3 regions of the Williamsia sp. M5A3_1d genome follow, and region 1 is predicted to be linked to each of the others. Evidence: predicted binding sites of a transcription regulator. Region 1 holds the regulator's gene; each other region holds the start of a gene.

The links. The regulator LexA, encoded in region 1, represses DNA repair genes until DNA is damaged. The targets are predictions, from matches to a motif close to CGAACANNTGTTCG.
Region 2: ACLBW1_RS00770 (DUF222 domain-containing protein) is a predicted target of LexA. The motif match lies at 1,534-1,547, and genes of this name have one in related genera.
Region 3: ACLBW1_RS06755 (error-prone DNA polymerase) is a predicted target of LexA. The motif match lies at 3,155-3,168, and genes of this name have one in related genera.

What each region holds. Positions count from the first base shown of each region.
Region 1 covers NZ_JBKEZX010000004.1:274,126-279,971, forward strand. The annotation lists gene ACLBW1_RS18200 (phosphoenolpyruvate--protein phosphotransferase) at 193-1,890, shown strand; gene ACLBW1_RS18205 (SDR family NAD(P)-dependent oxidoreductase) at 1,926-2,789, opposite strand; gene lexA (transcriptional repressor LexA) at 2,875-3,555, opposite strand; gene ACLBW1_RS18215 (LysM peptidoglycan-binding domain-containing protein) at 3,758-4,240, shown strand; gene nrdR (transcriptional regulator NrdR) at 4,364-4,864, shown strand; gene hrpA (ATP-dependent RNA helicase HrpA) at 4,802-5,846, opposite strand, start outside.
Region 2 covers NZ_JBKEZX010000001.1:145,635-151,480, forward strand. The annotation lists gene ACLBW1_RS00760 (DNA polymerase domain-containing protein) at 1-217, opposite strand, end outside; gene ACLBW1_RS00765 (ATP-dependent DNA ligase) at 217-1,260, opposite strand; gene ACLBW1_RS00770 (DUF222 domain-containing protein) at 1,629-3,044, shown strand; gene ACLBW1_RS00775 (NUDIX domain-containing protein) at 3,211-3,636, shown strand; gene gluQRS (tRNA glutamyl-Q(34) synthetase GluQRS) at 3,633-4,550, shown strand; gene ACLBW1_RS00785 (RDD family protein) at 4,682-5,386, shown strand; gene ACLBW1_RS00790 (hypothetical protein) at 5,462-5,846, opposite strand, start outside.
Region 3 covers NZ_JBKEZX010000001.1:1,438,517-1,444,362, reverse strand. The annotation lists gene ACLBW1_RS06755 (error-prone DNA polymerase) at 1-3,135, opposite strand, end outside; gene ACLBW1_RS06750 (N-acetyltransferase family protein) at 3,298-3,768, opposite strand; gene ACLBW1_RS06745 (cutinase family protein) at 3,809-4,513, opposite strand; gene ACLBW1_RS06740 (hypothetical protein) at 4,562-5,107, opposite strand; gene ACLBW1_RS06735 (alanine racemase) at 5,276-5,846, shown strand, end outside.

The DNA.
Region 1 (5,846 bases):
TTTGTTTACGCCTGGATGTGTTGACAAGTCAAGCTTTTCTTGTAATTTGAGTCACACAGCAGCACCGCAATGACAATCACCTCGTCGAGGGTCCGGGTTCGGACGCCGCGGCGGATGATCGGCCGAGAAGCAACGATCGATAGGCACCCCATGGCTCCCCACGCGACAGCGAACGACCTCTCCCCGGTGGACGTGACCACGCCCACCGATCCCGCCGCCCCGACGGTCCTCACCGGGACGCCGGTGGTGTCCGGGGTGGCCTTCGCGCCGGTGATGTGGCCGGGCGAGCGTCCCGCCCTGCCGGGGCCGGGTACCCCACCGGCCGACGTCGAGGCGGAGTGCGCGCGATTCGTCGCCGCCGCGGCGGCCGTCGCCGATCGTCTGCGCGCACGTGCCTCCGCCGGGACCGGGGTGGCCTCGGAGGTCCTCTCGGCCACCGCCGCGCTCGCGCAGGACCGCGGCTGGATCTTCTCTGCGGAGAAGCTCATCCGGGCCGGATCGCCCGCGCCCAACGCCGCGGTCGACGCGACCGAGCAGTTCGTCGCCATGTTCACCAAGCTCGGCGGCCTCATGGCCGAGCGCGTGACCGATCTCCTCGACGTCCGCGACCGTGTGCTCGCAGAACTCGCGGGCGAGCCCGAACCCGGCCTGGCCCAGCCCGACCACGAGGTCATCCTCTTCGCCGACGATCTCGCCCCGGCCGACACCTCCGGGCTCGACCCCGCTCTCGTGCGGGGCCTGGCCACGCGCCTGGGCGGCCCCACCAGCCACACCGCGATCATCGCCCGTCAGTTGGGGATCCCGTGCGTCGTCGCGGTCGGTGCGCTCACCTCGGTGGCCGCCGGCACCCCGGTGATGCTCGACGGCGAGGCCGGCACCGTCACCGTCGGCCCCGACGCCGACACCGCTCGCAGCGCCGTCGCACGCTCCCGGGACGCGGCAGAACTGGTGTCGCGATGGAGCGGACCGGGACGCACCGCCGACGGGCTCGACGTGTCGATCCTCGCCAACGTCCAGGACGGTTCCTCCGCCCGCTCGGCCACCGACTTCCCGGTGCAGGGCATCGGACTCTTCCGCACCGAACTGGCCTTCCTCGACCGGGCGACGGAGCCCGACGCCGCCGAGCAGACCGCGCTCTACCGCGAGGTCATCGAGGCGTTCGTGCCCGCCGCGGGGGAGTCCGACGCCAAGATCGTGATCCGCACCCTCGACGCGGGCTCCGACAAACCACTGCTGTTCGCCGACAACGGAACCGAGGCCAACCCGGCCCTCGGCGTACGCGGTCTACGGGTCGCGTTCGGCAACCCGGGTCTGCTCGACCGGCAACTCGACGCCGTCGCGGCCGCCGCCGAGGCGACCGGTGCGGCACCGTGGGTGATGGCCCCGATGGTGGCGACGGCGACCGAGGCCCGCGACTTCGCCGCGAAGGTGCGTGCCCGGGGTCTCGTCGCCGGCGTGATGATCGAGATCCCCTCGGCTGCACTGCTCGCGCCGTCGATCCTCGCCGAGGTCGACTTCGTGTCGATCGGCACCAACGACCTCACGCAGTACACGATGGCGGCCGATCGCATGTCGGCCGAACTCGCCTACCTCACCGACCCGTGGCAGCCGGCCGTGCTCGCGCTCATCCACATGGTGGCCTCGGCGGGGTCGGCGGCCGGTAAACCGGTCGGGGTGTGCGGCGAGGCCGCCGCCGACCCACTGCTCGCCTGCGTGCTGGTGGGTATGGGCGTCACATCGTTGTCGAGCGCACCGGCGGCCGCCGCGGGTGTGGGTGCGGCGCTGGGTCAGGTGCGCACCGAACAGTGCCGGGCCGCGGCGCGGGCAGCGCTGGCGACCGCGGATCCCGCGGACGCACGCGTCGCCGCAGCGGCGGCCCTACACGACTGACCCGGCGACACGAGGACGGGGCCGATCGGCCGTCCTCACCGACGGCGGGCGCGGTCCTCCACCTCGCGCACGAGGCCGATCATCGTCGAATCCCGCTGCAACGCAGCATCGGAGAGCGGGTTGACGATCCCGCGTAGAGCGGCGACCGGGATCCATCGACGCGGCACCTGTATCCGCGGGGACCGCGACTCGATGCCGTCGGCGACCGCCAGTCCGACGCGACGGGGCTTGATGGGAGTCAGCAGGGGACGTGGGAACGCCCGCTTGATCAAAGCGGTGGCGAGTTCGTCCTTGCCGAAGGCGACATCGGCGATGGGGGTCGCGACCCACCCGGGATAGAGCACCCCTGCCGTCGCGCCGTGGGCCGCGAGCTCGCTGCGCAATGCGCGGCCGATCTGCTCGACGGCCGCCTTCGACGCCGCATAGGGCGCATTGACCATCCCGTTCAGGTACGCGTACGTCGACGACGTGATGAGGACGTGGCCCCGGGCATCGATGACGTGGGGCAGCGCCACCCGAACCGTGTTCCACACACCCATGAGGTTCACGCCGATCACGCGCTCGAACACGCCGTCCGCCACGCTGGCGACGGTGTCGGCCGAATCTCCGCTGGAGATACCGGCATTGGCGAACACGACGTCGATCCGACCCCACCGTGCCACGGCACGCTCGACGGCGTCCGAGAGATCAGCCGGGACCGTGACATCGGCTCGAAGCGCGAGGACACGATCGGGATCGAGCCCCAGCACCGCGTCGTCCACCGCGGCCTGGACCAGGTCGAGCGCGACCACACGGGCACCCCGACGATGCACCTCACGGACGACCTCACGCCCGATGCCACCTGCGGCGCCGGTCACGACGACCACCGCGCCGTCGAGGACCAATCGCTGTGCACCCATCACGTCTCCTGTCGTCCACCCCGATCGGGTGGTCAGTGTGACACGCGGCGTAGTCAGATGCGGTACGCGGGGTGACGAGGGTCGGTCAGAGGCGTCGCATGACGGTGACGACCTTGCCGAGGATCGCCGCCTCGTCACCCGGGATCGGATCGAACTGCGGGTTGTGCGGCATCAGCCAGACGTGGCCGTCGGTGCGCTTGAACGTCTTCACCGTGGCCTCGCCGTCGATCATGGCCGCCACGATGTCGCCGTTGTCGGCCACGTTCTGCTGGCGGACCACCACCCAGTCGCCGTCGCAGATGGCGGCGTCGATCATCGACTCGCCGACCACGCGCAGGAGGAACAATGCGCCGTCACCCACGAGTTCACGGGGCAGCGGGAACACCTCCTCGACCGCCTCCTCGGCGAGGATGGGCCCACCGGCGGCGATGCGACCGAGCACCGGGACGAAGGTGGGGGTCGGCAACGACAGGGCATCCGAGCCGCCGCCGTCACCGGGATCGGCGTCCTGCACGTTGACCGCCCGGGGTCGGTTCGCATCGCGCTTGAGGAAGCCCTTGCGTTCGAGGGTGCGGAGCTGGTGGGCGACCGACGACGTGGAGTTGAGGCCGACCGCGTCTCCGATCTCACGGATGCTCGGGGGATATCCGCGCTCGCGGACCGACGCACGGATGACCTCGAGGACCTTCGCCTGCCGAGGCGTCAGATCGGCCTCGCTGATCGGTCCATCGGCGAAGTCGGTGGTGGTGACGGTGGTGTCGGACACGGTGTCCCTCCTGTCGCGGCCCGCTCCCGACCGATCTGTTCGAACGGTTCGGACAACGCGCGGACCTGCTGTCACCTGGGACAGTAGTGCAGCAGATAACAACTTTCAAACATTTGTTCGACCGTGTCGGGACATTGTCGGAGGCGCGTGATACAAATCGAACACACGTTCATTCGAACGTCTGGTCGATGAGGAGCACGTCATGAATCAGACTCTCACGCGTCACAGCAGCACCACGGCACACCGGCCCGCCGACGCCACGGTCGAGCGCGCGCCGCGTCCGGCGCAGCGCCCCGTGCCCGTACGTCACCGCCCCGCGGGTCGGCCCGCCGCGGCCCGCCCGGCCGGTGTGGTCTGTGCCGACGGCCGTCGCCACGCACCGGTGTCCCGGCGGCCCGCACCCATCGGATGGGGAGCGGCCATCGTGGCCGGCATCGCGCTCGCGGTCGCCGTCTGGGCTGTGGTGCTCGGCGGATCGGCTGCCGCCGAGTCGTCGGCGGCTCCCGTCGCGGGTACCTCCGTGGTCCATGTCCGTGGCGGCGAGTCGTTGGGAGAGATCGCGGCGCGCGTCGCGCCGGACCGGGCGACGTCCGCGGTCGTCGCCGACATCAAGGAGCTCAACCACATGAGCGGATCGGCGTTGACCGCCGGCCAGCCGCTGCTCGCCCCGCTCTACCGGGACTGACCGGTGTGTGACGGCCGATCGGGGTCGGTATCCTCGCGACCGTGGGTCCACATCGGGCCCTGTGACGCCTCGAGGTCCACCCTCGACACGCGTCGCCCGCGGATCAGGTTCGAGGACACGGCGATGCACTGCCCCTTCTGCAAACACGAGGACACCCGGGTGGTCGACTCGCGTGTCGCCGACGAGGGGCAGGCCATCCGTCGTCGCCGTTCGTGCTCGAACTGCGGCCGCCGGTTCACCACCGTCGAGAGCGCGGTGCTCGCCGTCGTGAAACGCAACGGGGTCACCGAGCCGTTCAGCCGCGAGAAGGTGATGCTCGGAGTCCGCCGCGCCTGCCAGGGCCGCGCCGTCGACGAGGACCGGTTGCGCCTGCTGGCCCAGCAGGTCGAGGACGCCGTCCGCGCCTCCGGATCGGCCGAGATCCCCAGCAACGAGGTGGGTCTGGCCATCCTCGGTCCGTTGCGCGAACTCGACGAGGTCGCCTACCTGCGCTTCGCCTCGGTGTACCGGTCGTTCGAATCGGTCGACGACTTCCAGCGTGAGATCGACGACCTGAGGTCGTCACCGTCGCGCGCCGCCACCGCCTCCGTCGGCGCCTCGGGCGAGACCGTCGATCGCACGTAGGATCCGCTGCTCCGACACCGGGTAGGCGGGTCTGATCCGCTCGGCGAACAGTCCGATGCGCAATTCCTCCACCATCCAGTGGATCTGCTCCCCGAGCGTGACGCGCCGCGCCGGCGTCGCCCGTTCGACCACCTCGGCCCACCGGTCGAGGACGCGGTCGACCGACTCCATCGCCCGCGCATCGGTCGCGGCTGCGGCAGGAAGCCGGGCCAATCGCACCAGGATCGCGTCGAGATACACCGCGACACGCGTGCGGTGGTCGGCGTCGGTGGCGCTGATGAAACCGTCGAACACGAGGTCGTCGAGCTGGCGGGTGACATCGGCGACGGCCGTCGACGAACCGAGTCGATCGAACTCGGCGCGGATCGGTGCGACGCGCGTCAACACGTCGGCCGCCGTCGCCAGCGCGGCGCGGGCGACCGCCGGGGCGTCGCGGGCGACGGTGGCCCGCAACGCCGCGAAGGCCGCGGGGTCGCGCACCTGCGTGGTCGACCCAGTGAGATCGACGATGGCCGCGCGTGTGCAGTCGCGCAGCAGATCCTCGGTCGAGCGATAGGGGCTCTGCGACAACGCCAGGCGCGCCGCGACGGGCAACTGACCTGCGGCCGAGGGTTTCAGCGCGGGGATCGAGATCTCGAGCAGTCGTCGGATGGCGCGGTGGGTCGCCAGGTCGGCTTCTGCCGCGGTGGTCGCGACCGCCCGCACGACACCGCCGTCGACCACCAGCAGGCACGGATGGCTCGTGACCTGTTGACCGGCAACGGTTTCGACGACCGATGGAGCGATGGTGCCGATGGTGGCGGTCGTCCACTCGGTGATCGGCGGCGGCGTCGGGACAGCCGACGGGCCACCACGGGACGGTTGTGCGCCTCCCTTCGGCGCCGACGGTGCCGATCCCCCGATGGCGTCGCGCAGCTCGGCCAGCGATTCGGCTGTCGCGACCACCGATCCGTCGTCGGCGACCGCGGCGTAGGTCATGCGC
Region 2 (5,846 bases), on a different contig from region 1:
TCCCCTGGCGCCAGCCGTCGGGCCACCGTTCCATGGCGGTGGGTCGCTCACCGATCGCCGCCATGAGAACGTCGCCGACGCCGGCGAAGTACTCGCACACCTCGAGTTTGGTGATGTCCGGGGTTCGATCGGTCGCCTCGAAGACCACGCGGTCGGGGCTCGAGACGCGGACTTCCCGATCACCCACGGTGACCATCGCCGCCGGGGTCTTCGCCATCAGTCGGCCCCTTCCAGCACGTCGTGCAGGTCGTAGGTGAGCGGCACCTCGAGCTGGTCGTACCCGCAGCTCTCGGGGTCGCGGTCAGGCCGCCATCGCTGGAACTTCACGGTGTGACGGAAGCGTTCCTTCTCCATCTGGTCGTAGCCGACCTCCACCACGAGCTCGGGGCGGATCGGGATCCATTCGCCGGTTCCGGCGGAGTTCCAGCGGTTCGGCTCGCCCCGCGCGGTGTGGTCGGGGTCGAGACGCATCGGCTCGAACTGCTGCTGCAGCTCGATGCGCTTGGCGTCGGTGAACGCACTCGATCCGCCGACGCTGCGCAATTGCCCGTCCCGATAGAGCCCGAGCAGCATCGACCCGACGCCGGTACCGCTCTTGTGCACCCGGTAGCCGATCACCACGCAGTCGGCGGTGCGTTTGTGCTTGACCTTCAACATCTCTCGTTTGCCGCCGACGTAGGTCCCGTCGATGCGCTTGCTCACGACGCCGTCGAGTCCTGCGCCCTCGAAAGCGCTGAACCAGTCGATCGCGGTCTGGGAGTCGGTGGTCACGCGGCTGACCCGGAGGAACCCGGCACCCGGGATGGCCTCGGTGAGCGCGTCGCGGCGCACGCGGAAGGTCTCGCCGGTCAGATCGCGGTCGCCGAGGGCGAGCGCGTCGAACCCGATGAACATGGCCGGCGTGGCCTCGGCGAGCATCTGCACCCGCGAGTCCGCGGGGTGGATACGTTGGCTCAGCGAATCCCAGTCGAGCCGGCGGACGCCGCCGATCTCGGCCTGCACGCCGATCTCGCCGTCGACGACCACCCGGTCGGGGAGCTCGGTTCGTGCCGCCTCGACCAGTTCGGGGAAGTATCGAGCGAGGTCCTTACCACTGCGCGAGCCGATGAACACCTCGTCGCCGTCGCGAAAGATCAGCGCACGGAACCCATCCCACTTCGGTTCGTGCGACCACGCGATGCCGTCGTCGGGCTGGGCGGGCACAGCGGTGACCGCCTTGGCGAGCATCGGGGCGACAGGTGGCATGACGGGGAGGTCCACCTCCCCATCGTCTCACCAACCCCACCCCCGACGCTGCCCCTTGCCTGCGGTGGCGCGGAAAGCGGCCGGTCGCGCTGACTGTGCGGAAACGGGCTGTGGTGCTGACTGTGCGGAAACGGTCGCCGAGTGTGCGGACAGCGCACCGTGAGCCGACAACGCAGCAACGCACACTCGGCGACCGGCTTCCGCACAGTCAGCGGTAGTAGAACGCAACCAGACGAGCGAAATACACCAGCGTTCAACACTATTCACTGAAATCAATCCCCCACATTTCGAACATCCGTGCTAGGATAGATGTACAGATCCACCTGGGGAGGGGGAGACCTTTGAACGCAATCGAAGCGGATTACGCTGCCCTGGAACAGATTGTGGACAGAATCCTTTCCGCGGACTCCACCTCGTGCACCGAGGAGGAAGTCGCGGATCTCGCCATCCGCCATGAACGCATCGCCCGCCGACTCGAGGCCGCCGGCAATCGCAGGATCCTCGAGGTGTCCGACCGCGACGCCCACCGCGCCGTGGGATGTGTGAACCTGACCGAGTTCCTGCGGACGAAATTGCGCGTGACGCAACCGAAGAAGCGTCTGAGAGAAGTGCAGGCGCTCGAACCGATGCACGCCATGACCGGCGAGAAGCTGCCACCGGTGTGCCCGAACACAGCACGGGAATTGGCCGCTGGTGCGATCGGCCCCGACCACGTCCACGCCGTGCTGGATGTGATGGGCAAGATCCCCACCGCGGTCGAACCTGAGCATCGGGCGTTCGCGGAGCAGACCCTCGCCGAGTTCGCGACCACACTCACACCGAAAGAGATCGCCGCGGCCGGTGTGCGCATCCTGGCGCATCTCGATCCCGACGGCCGTTTGACTGACGACCGCGATCGCGCACGGAATCGGAAACTGTCGCTGGGGTGCCAGGACTCGCAGTTGATGTCGAAGCTGACAGCGACATTGGATCCGGTCACCCGTGCGCTGTTCGATGTGGTGCTCGCGAAATGGGCCGCGCCGGGGATGAACAATCCCGACGACGAGCAGTCACCTCACGGCGACGGCAGCGAGATCAGCGGTGATGTGTTGCGGGAAGCCGCGGATCGAGATTGCCGATCGCAGTCCCAACGCAACCACGATGCCTTCAAGGCGTTGCTCGATGCCGCCGTGAACGGTGGACTGCTCGGCGGATCTCATCGAGGGTTGCCGCCGCAGATCATCGTCTCCATCACCGACGCCCAACTGCGTGAACACGCCGGCGTCGCACGCACCACCACAGGTACCGACCTCCCGATCGGTGATGTCGTGAAGCTCGCCGCCGACGCTCAATCCCATCTCGCGGTGTTCAGCGACGTCACCAATGAGCCGCTGTTCTACGGCCGGACCCGACGCCTCGCGTCTCAGGCTCAACGGCTTATGGCGTTCGCGCAATACCGCGGCTGCAGCAAAGACGACTGCGGCGTCGCCTTCGCGCACACCGAGATGCATCACGCCGAACAGGATTGGGCTGACGGCGGCCTCACCGACTCCACCCACCTGGCGCCGGCATGCGGACCGCACAACCGTGCCGTGGGTCCCGAAGCTCACCAATGGTCGACAGAGAAGATCATCGATGGCCGCGACAAGGGACGGTACGGCTGGCGACGCAACACCGACCCACGCGATCAACTCCGCGCCAACCACTTGCACCGGATCGACGAACTCCTCGAACAATTCCGGAATCCACCTGACGTTCCGGCCCCGAGTCATCGGTTCGACATCACCTGGCCCCGCCACCCGCTGTATCCGGCGGCCTAGTCGGTGGTTGGGTTCTACCGCCGCTGACTGTGCGGAAAGCCTTCGCCGAATGTGCGTTGTCTGCCTCTCGGCTCACGCCACGCTGCCAGCACATTCGACTTGGCTTTCCACACAGTCAGCACGACCATTCGACTCGGTGGAGGCCGGCGCGTTTACGCTTGAGGTCATGGCGAATTCGATTCGGCCGATCGTGCTGGCGTTGATCCGGCGACCATCCGACGGTGCCCTCCTCGTCACCGGTCACGGCATCGGGACCGACGACCCGCGCGTCCGCCCCCTCGGCGGCGGCATCGAGTTCGGTGAAACAGCGCGGACCGCCCTCGATCGGGAGATCACCGAGGAGCTGGGGATCACCGTCTCGTCGGCGACGCTGCTGGGGGTGTTCGAGAACCTCTTCACCGCCGACGACGAGAACGGTCACGAGATCGTGTTCGCCTTCGACACCGAGGTGCAGAACGCCCCGGTCGACCGTGACCGGTTCCCGATTCTCGACGCGCCCCACGAGATCGCCTTCTGGTGGCACCCCACCGACGCCACCGCCCGACTCGTCCCCGCCGAACTCGGCGAGTACGTCGAGCGGTCGACGTCATGATCCAAACGCCCGGCGCGGGTCGGTACGCGCCGTCGCCCTCGGGCGACCTCCACATCGGCAACCTCCGCACCGCACTGCTCGCATGGCTGTTCGCCCGCAGCACCGACCGGCGCTTCGTCATCCGCATCGACGACCTCGACGACCGCTCCCGAGAGGGCGTCGCCGACACCCAACTCGGTGACCTTCGCGCGCTCGGCATCGACTGGGACGACGAGCCGACCGTGCAATCGCGACGAGCCCACATCTACGACGCCGTCATCGACGACCTCACCGCCGCCGGCCGGACCTTCGAGTGCTTCTGCAGCCGCCGCGAGATCCACGCCGCGACCATCGCACCGCACGCCCCGCCCGGCTCCTATCCCGGCACCTGCCGGGATCTCGACGACGCCGACCGTGCCGCCCGGCGCGCCGCGGGCCGCGATCCGGCCATCCGGTTACGCAGCGACACAAACACTTTCACTATCTCCGACACACTGTGCGGTGACTTCACCGGCGTTGTCGACGACTTCGTGCTCCGACGGGGCGACGGTACGGCCGCCTACAACCTCGCCGTCGTGATCGACGACGGCACCGAGGGTGTCGACCAGGTGGTCCGGGCCGACGACCTGCTCACCTCAGCCCCGCGTCAGGCGTATCTCGCCACATTGATCGGCGTGCCCGTGCCGCACTATGCCCACGTACCGCTGGTGCTCAACACCTCCGGAGCGCGCCTGGCCAAGCGCGACGGGGCGGTCACGCGTGCCGACCTCGCCATGGTCGGCGTCGACGACACGCGCCTGCTCTCGTTGCTGGCGTCGTCGTTGAGCCTCGGCACGATCGGTGAAAACCTCACCGCGGCCGACGTTCTCCGTCGGTTCGATCCCGCTGCCCTCCCGAACGGCCCGTGGATCCTCGATCCCGACGACCTCTGGTGATCGACGATCATCGACCTGCGATCACCAACCGCGTCAGCGTCACCGATTCCCGCGGTGTCCGATTGGTTCTGATTTAGACTGGCGGCCACGCGGACCATCCCCCGGCACGCGCCGAAACGAGAGGACGTCACATGACCGGACCCCAGTACCCGGGCCAGAATCCGGAGGGTCAGGATCCTCAGTACGGGTCGCCCCAACCCGGGCAACCCCAGTACGGACAGCCTCAGTACGGACAGCCGCAATACGGTCAGCCCCAGTACCCGGCCCCCGATCTGTCGAAGGGCGGTGCCCCGGGGTCCTATCCCCCACCCGGCCAGTACCCGCCCCCACCGCCGGTGGGTCAGCAGCAGTACGGCGAGCAGGGCATCTATCAGACGTCGGGACAACCGGCCGGGGCCGGCGTCCGACTGGGTGCGCGCATCATCGACGGGATCATCGTGGCGATCCCGGTCGCGATCATCGAGGCCATCGTCGGCGTGGTCGGCGGCAACGCCGCCTACTACATCGTGTCGGTGATCCTCAGCTTCGCGGCGATCATCTACTTCACGTACTTCGAGTCCCGTAAGGGCGCCACCCTAGGCAAGCAGTTGCTGAAGCTGCGCACCGTCGGACCCGACGGCAACATCCCGGCCCAGGACGTGGCCTTCAAGCGCAACATCTGGATGCTGCTCTCGGTGCTGACCGCCTTGCTCAATTTCCTGATCATCCTGCCGTTCCTCGTCGGCCTGGTGACGCTGGGTCTGGTCATCGCCATCGGCGTGACCATCAGCAACGACCCCAACAAGCAGGGCCTGCACGACAAGTTCGCGGGCGGCACCCGCGTCGTGCGCGTCTGAACCGACCACGAGACCCGAGCGCCCCGCAGACGATGTCGTCTGCGGGGCGCTCGTGCATTGTGGGGACCGCGGTGACTAACGGAGTCTGACCGGCGCGACGGGCTTGCCGGTGAACATGCGGAACCCGTAGGCCTGCGCGATCGCGGCGATCGGCGCGGTCACCACGACGCCGACGTAGCAGACGATGGCGCCGAGCCCGCCGATGATCCCGCTCAGAAGCAGCAACACGAAGACGTCGCCGAATCGCCCGGTGGAGAGTCGGAAGCTGGCCTTGATGGCGGCCACCGGCGACAGCCCGTCCTCGATCACGAAATACAGCGTGTACGTGAGCAGGAATCCCGCGATGATGCCCGGAAGATAGAACAGCGCGAGTCCCACACCGACGATGAGTCCGACGAGCAACGACGCGACGATGACGTCAGCGAGCTTGCGGAACCGGAACATCGCACCGATCTGCGCC
Region 3 (5,846 bases), on a different contig from region 1:
GCCGGTCTCGTCCTCGAGGTTGATGAAGGTGACGCCCGACGCGGTGGCCGGACGTTGCCGATGGGTGACGGCCCCGGCGACGACGACCCGGGACCCGTCGGGCACGGCGAGCAGGCCGTCGGCCGCGACGACACCCATCGCGGTCAGCCGGGGCCGCAGGAACTGGGTGGGATAGACGTTCGGGGTCACCCCGGTGGCCCAGGCGTCGGCGGCGGCGGTCTCCACATCGGTGAGACCGGGCAGTGTCGGCGCGGTCAGCGACGCCTCGAGCGCGAGTTGGTCAGCCCGTTCGAACGCGGCCGCGCCGGCGTCCCACAACGCCTGGCGTCGGCTGCCGCCGAAACAGTCGAACGCACCCGCGGTCGCCAGCGCCTCGAGTTGCCTCTCACCGAGTTCGGCGCGCCGGGCCAGGTCGGCCGGGTTGCGGTAGGCGCCGTCGGCACGGCGTCGGTCGACGATGACCTGCGCCACCTCGTCGCCGATGTGCCGTACCGACCCCAGCCCCATCCGTACGTCGAGACCGCTGTTCTCGAGATTCGCGTGGGCCAGCGAGATGTTGATGTCGGGGCCGTGGACGGCGACACCATGCCTGCGCGCGTCGGCGACCAGTGACTGCGGCGAGTAGAAACCCATCGGCTGCGCGCGCAGCAGGGCGGCGCAGAACGCCGCGGGGTGGTGGTACTTGAACCACGACGAGTAGAAGACCAGCGCCGCGAAACTCTGCGAATGACTCTCGGGGAAGCCGAAGTTGGCGAACGCGGCCATCTTCTCGAACACTCGGTCGGCGATCTCGCCGGTGATCCCGTGGGTCTCCTCCATGCCGGAGTAGAAGCGTTCCTTCAACTTCTGCATCTTCTCCGGCGACCGCTTCGATCCCATCGCGCGCCGCAGCTGGTCGGCCTCGGCGGCGTCGAAGCCGGCGACGTCGACGGCGAGTTGCATCAACTGCTCCTGGAACAGCGGCACCCCGAGGGTGCGTTCGAGCGCCGCACGCATGGACGGGTGTTCGTACCCGGTCACCTCGAGTCCGTTGCGCCGCCGGATGTAGGGGTGCACCGATCCACCCTGGATCGGGCCGGGGCGGATGAGCGCCACCTCGACCACGAGGTCGTAGAACTCGCGGGGCTTCAACCGGGGCAGCGTGGCCATCTGTGCACGCGACTCCACCTGGAACACCCCGACCGAGTCTGCGGCACAGAGCATGTCGTAGACGGCCTTCTCCCCCAGGTCGATGCGCGCGAGATCGACGTGGATTCCCTTGTGTTCGGCGACGAGATCGATCGCGTAGTGCAGCGCGGAGAGCATGCCCAGCCCGAGGAGGTCGAACTTGACCAGACCGATGGCTGCACAGTCGTCCTTGTCCCACTGCAGCACACTGCGGCCGGGCATCCGCGCCCATTCGGTGGGGCACACATCGGCGATGGGTCGGTCGCAGATCACCATGCCGCCGGAGTGGATCCCGAGATGACGCGGCATGCCCGACACCTGCCCGGCCAGATCGAGGACATCGTCGGGGATGTCGGCCGGTGACTTCTCATCTGGGGGGTTCTCGTCCTCGTCCACGGTGCGCCCCCACCGGCTCACCTGTTTGCTCCACGCGTCCTGCTGTCCGATCGAATACCCCAGTGCGCGAGCCATGTCCCGCACCGACGACCGGCCGCGGTAGGTGATCACGTTCGCGACCTGAGCGCTGTATTCGCGTCCGTACTTGGTGTAGACGTGCTGGATGGCCTCCTCGCGCCGGTCGGATTCGATGTCGACGTCGATGTCGGGCGGGCCGTCGCGTTCGGGCGACAGGAAGCGTTCGAACAGCAGACTGTTGCGCACCGGGTCGACGTTGGTGACACCGAGTGCGAAACACACCGCGGAGTTGGCGGCGCTGCCCCGCCCCTGACACAGGATGTCGGAGCGTTTGCAGAAGTCGACGATGTCGTGGACCACCAGGAAGTACCCCGGGAAGTTCAGCGAATCGATCACCGCGAGTTCGTGTTCGATCTGCCGGTAGGCCTTCGGGTGCGACGCGGGCGGGCCGTAGCGGTCGGCGGCACCGCGCATCGTCAGCTCGCGTAACCACGTCTTCTCGGTGTACCCGTCGGGTACGTCGAACGGCGGCAGTTCCGGCGCGATCAGACGCAGTTCGAAGGCGCAGTCGATGCCGAACTGTGCAGAGTTGTCGATGGCCTCGGGGTGTGCGGCGAGCAGGGTGGCCATCTCGTCACCGCTTCGCAGGTGCGCTCCCCCGAGGGGGCCGAGCCAGCCGGCGATCTCGTCGAGACTCGACCTGGCGCGCACCGCGGCGAGGGCCATGGCCAGACGTCGCCGGTTCGGCGCGGCGAAGTGGGCTCCGGTGGTCGCCACCGTGTGCAGCCCGTGGGAGGCGGCGAGCGTCGCGAGTGCCGCGTTGCGTTCGTCGTCGGTGGGCAGCGCGCCGGTGGACAGTTCGACGACGACGTTGTCGCGGCCGAACCGGTCGACGAGCGCTCGCAGCTCGGTTGCGGCGGCGTCGGGACCGTGTGCCGACAACGCCTGCCGCACGGCACCTTTACGGCACCCGGTGAGGATCAGCCAGGAATCGTCGGCCGCGGCGGCGAGGGTGTCGATGTCGTGACGCAGCAAACCCTTCTCGCCCGCGGCCATGTGCGCGGCCGCCATCTGTCGCGACAACCGGCGGTACCCGTCCTGCCCGCGGGCCAGCACCAACAGGTGCGTTCCGCCGGGGTCGGCGACACCGGTGCGTGCGGCGTCGTGCTGCAGCGACAACTCGGCCCCGAAGACCGTCGGCATGCGCCATTCGCGGGCGGCCTCGGCGAACCGGACGACTCCGTAGAACCCGTCGTGATCGGTGACCGCGAGCGCCGAGAGTCCGAGACGGTGGGCCTCGGTGACCATCTCCTCGGGGGAACTCGCGCCGTCGAGGAAGCTGTACGAGGTGTGTGCGTGCAGTTCGGCGTACGGGGTGGATGTCCGCCCGCGCTCGATGTCGTCGGCTCGGAACGGTTCGCGTTTGCGCGACCACGCGGGACTGTCGCTGCCGTCCCCGGGGAAGGTGTCACCCGGTCGACCACCCTGGTTCGGGCGCCCGGACAGCACCCGCTCCATCTCCGCCCACGTGGGCGGGCCCTCGTTCCAGCCCACACCCGACTGTACCGAGAATCGAACACATTTTCGAGCGGGTCCGGTCTGCCTTCACGCTCCACTTCCCGAGCCACGCTCCGCTTGCAAGCGGAGCGTCGTTCAGAAGGTGGAGCGTGAGTGCGATCGACCCAGTCCGGCGCGGCGGAGACCCGTCGACCAATATCAGTGCGCTGCGAGGGAGGCGAGGTCGTCGCCGACCAGACGCTGCGTGGTCCATTCGTCCATGGGGCGCGCGCCCAGCGATCGATAGAAGGCGATGCTGGGCTCGTTCCAGTCGAGGACGGTCCACTCCAGTCGCGTGTACCCACGGTCGACACACACCGCGGCGAGTGACACGAGCAGCGCGATCCCGTACCCGCGTCCGCGCTCGGACTCGTACACGAACAGGTCCTCGAGCCAGATGCCGTGGTGGCCGGTCCACGTCGAGTAGGTGACAAACCAGATCGCGACACCGACGACGCGACCCTCGCGTTCGGCGATGTGCGCAAACACCTTCGGGGCGTCGCCGAAAAGTGTCACGGTGAGCGCGTCGGTGGTGTTGTCGACCGCGTCGGGCTCGCGTTCGTACTCCGCGAGCGCCCTGATCGCAGCCAGCAACCCCGCCTCGTCACCGGGTTGCGCCGACCGGATCACCGCGCCGTCTGCGAGGAACCGTGACTGCACAGAGTGCGTGTCAGATACGGGCGGCGACGCGACCGGCAGCGTTCACCGTGTCGCCGTTCACCGCGTACAGCACGTGCAGGCCGTTGGGCTGCCCCAGCGGTGCGCCGTTGCAGATGGTGTCACCGGCGATGCAGTAACGGAGCGTCTTGCCCCGGTACAGCGGACCCACCTCGATCGCGGGCGCCTGGGCGTCGCGAAGGAACCGGGCGCTCGGCGGCGCGAACAGCACGACGGCGGCGACGTTGCGGGCCACCGACGCCGGCAGCGGCGCGGGCGCGGAGCCGCGGTACTGCGCGGGAAGCGTGACCCGAGGGGCGACCGCGTAGCCCGCCACGACGGCACCCTGGGAGTACCCACCGAGGACGATGCGGGTCTGCGGGCAGGTGCGGGCGAGGAAGGTGATGCGGTTCTGGGTGGCCTTCACGCCGTTGATCACCGTCTGCGCGAGACCGATCCGGTCGCGGAAGTTGGCGCTCGCCGGGTAGTCGACCCCGCGGACCACGACCGACTTGCCGGGCAACGCGCCACGCAGCGCCTGACCGAACGACAGACCGGTGAGTCCGACGGGGGGCGCGGGCTCGGCGGTGCCGCGGGCGAAGAGCACCTCGACGTTGGCACAGGGCGCGGCCGAGGCAGCGGTGAACGTGGTGGTCGCCGACAGGCCGACCGCGGCGATCACGCCGCACAGGATGGCCATCAAGGATCGTTTGAACATGACGTCAGAGTAACCGGCGCCACACCCGCCGCGCGCCGCTGCGGTGATCTAGACCTGCAGCAGCCGAACGAGGGGTGTGAGGTACCCGTAGGCCTCCGACGACAGTCCGATCAGGGCGACGGTCCCGGGGACCTCCCCGAACACCACGATCGCCACCGGCCCCCCTCCGGTGGGCAACAGCGCGGCGCGGTCGAGTGACGGGTACGACGTCCCGGGCACTTTCCCGGGAAGCGTGCGGGTGAACTTCGACAGACCCGACCGGCCGTTGGCGAGGTTCACCCACCCCACCGACAGTCGCGACGGCTGGTAGTCCAGCCAGCGCTGGATGACGGTGATGGTCTTGCGCTGGTGGTCGATGACCGCGTCGACACCGATCCCCGGGAATCCACCGGAGCTGAGCCGGACGGTGTCGCCGGCGGCGACGGGTGTCGCGAAGGGCGCGAGAACCGCGACGTCGGCGGGGACACCGGCACTGATCAGTCGGGACACGGGCTCGATCGGATCGGCGTGGGCGACACCGACGGCCCCCACCGTGCTCGCCGCCGCGAGCAGCATCGCGGCGAACGTCGTCCCGAGAACGCGGGGTATGCGCATGCTGTTCACCTTCCGTGGCCGGTCACGTCCGGATGTCCGATCGCGTGAAGGTCACGGTACGCGTAAGTACCGGGCGAAGGGAACAACGTCGGGACGATCGTCACCGATCAGAAACAACCAGCTGAGGTGTCGTGGCGTCGGCGCAGGCTGGTCGTAGAGTCCACGGTGATGCTGACCCGACCCCCGACCGCCGACACCCCATACGTCCGCGTCGACACCGACATCCTCGACGCGAACATCTCGGTCATGGCGCGACGGGTCGCATCGCAGGGAATCGCGCTCCGCCCGCACGCCAAGACGCACAAGAGCGCCGACATCGCGCGCCGACAAATTGCCTCGGGTGCAACCGGACTGACGGTGGCGACGATCGGTGAGGCGCAGGCGTTCGCCGCGGCCGGCTTCACCGACCTGTTCATCGCCTACCCGCTGTGGCTGACCGCATCGAAGGCCGCGCGGTTGCAGTCGGTGGCGCGCGACGCCTCGGTGCGGGTGGCGGTCGACTCGGTCGCCGGCGCGGTCGCGATGGCACAGGCGCTCGGAGATGCCCGCGAGTCGGTCGAGGTGCTCGTCGAGGTCGACAGCGGTCAGCACCGCACCGGCGCATTCCCGCGGGACGCCGGAACCGTTGCCGCCCACGCCGTTGCGCACGGACTGCGGGTGGTGGGCGTGTTCACGTTCCCGGGCCACGGTTACTCCCCCACCGGCCGGGAGGGCGCAGCGCATCAGGAAGCCCGCGCGA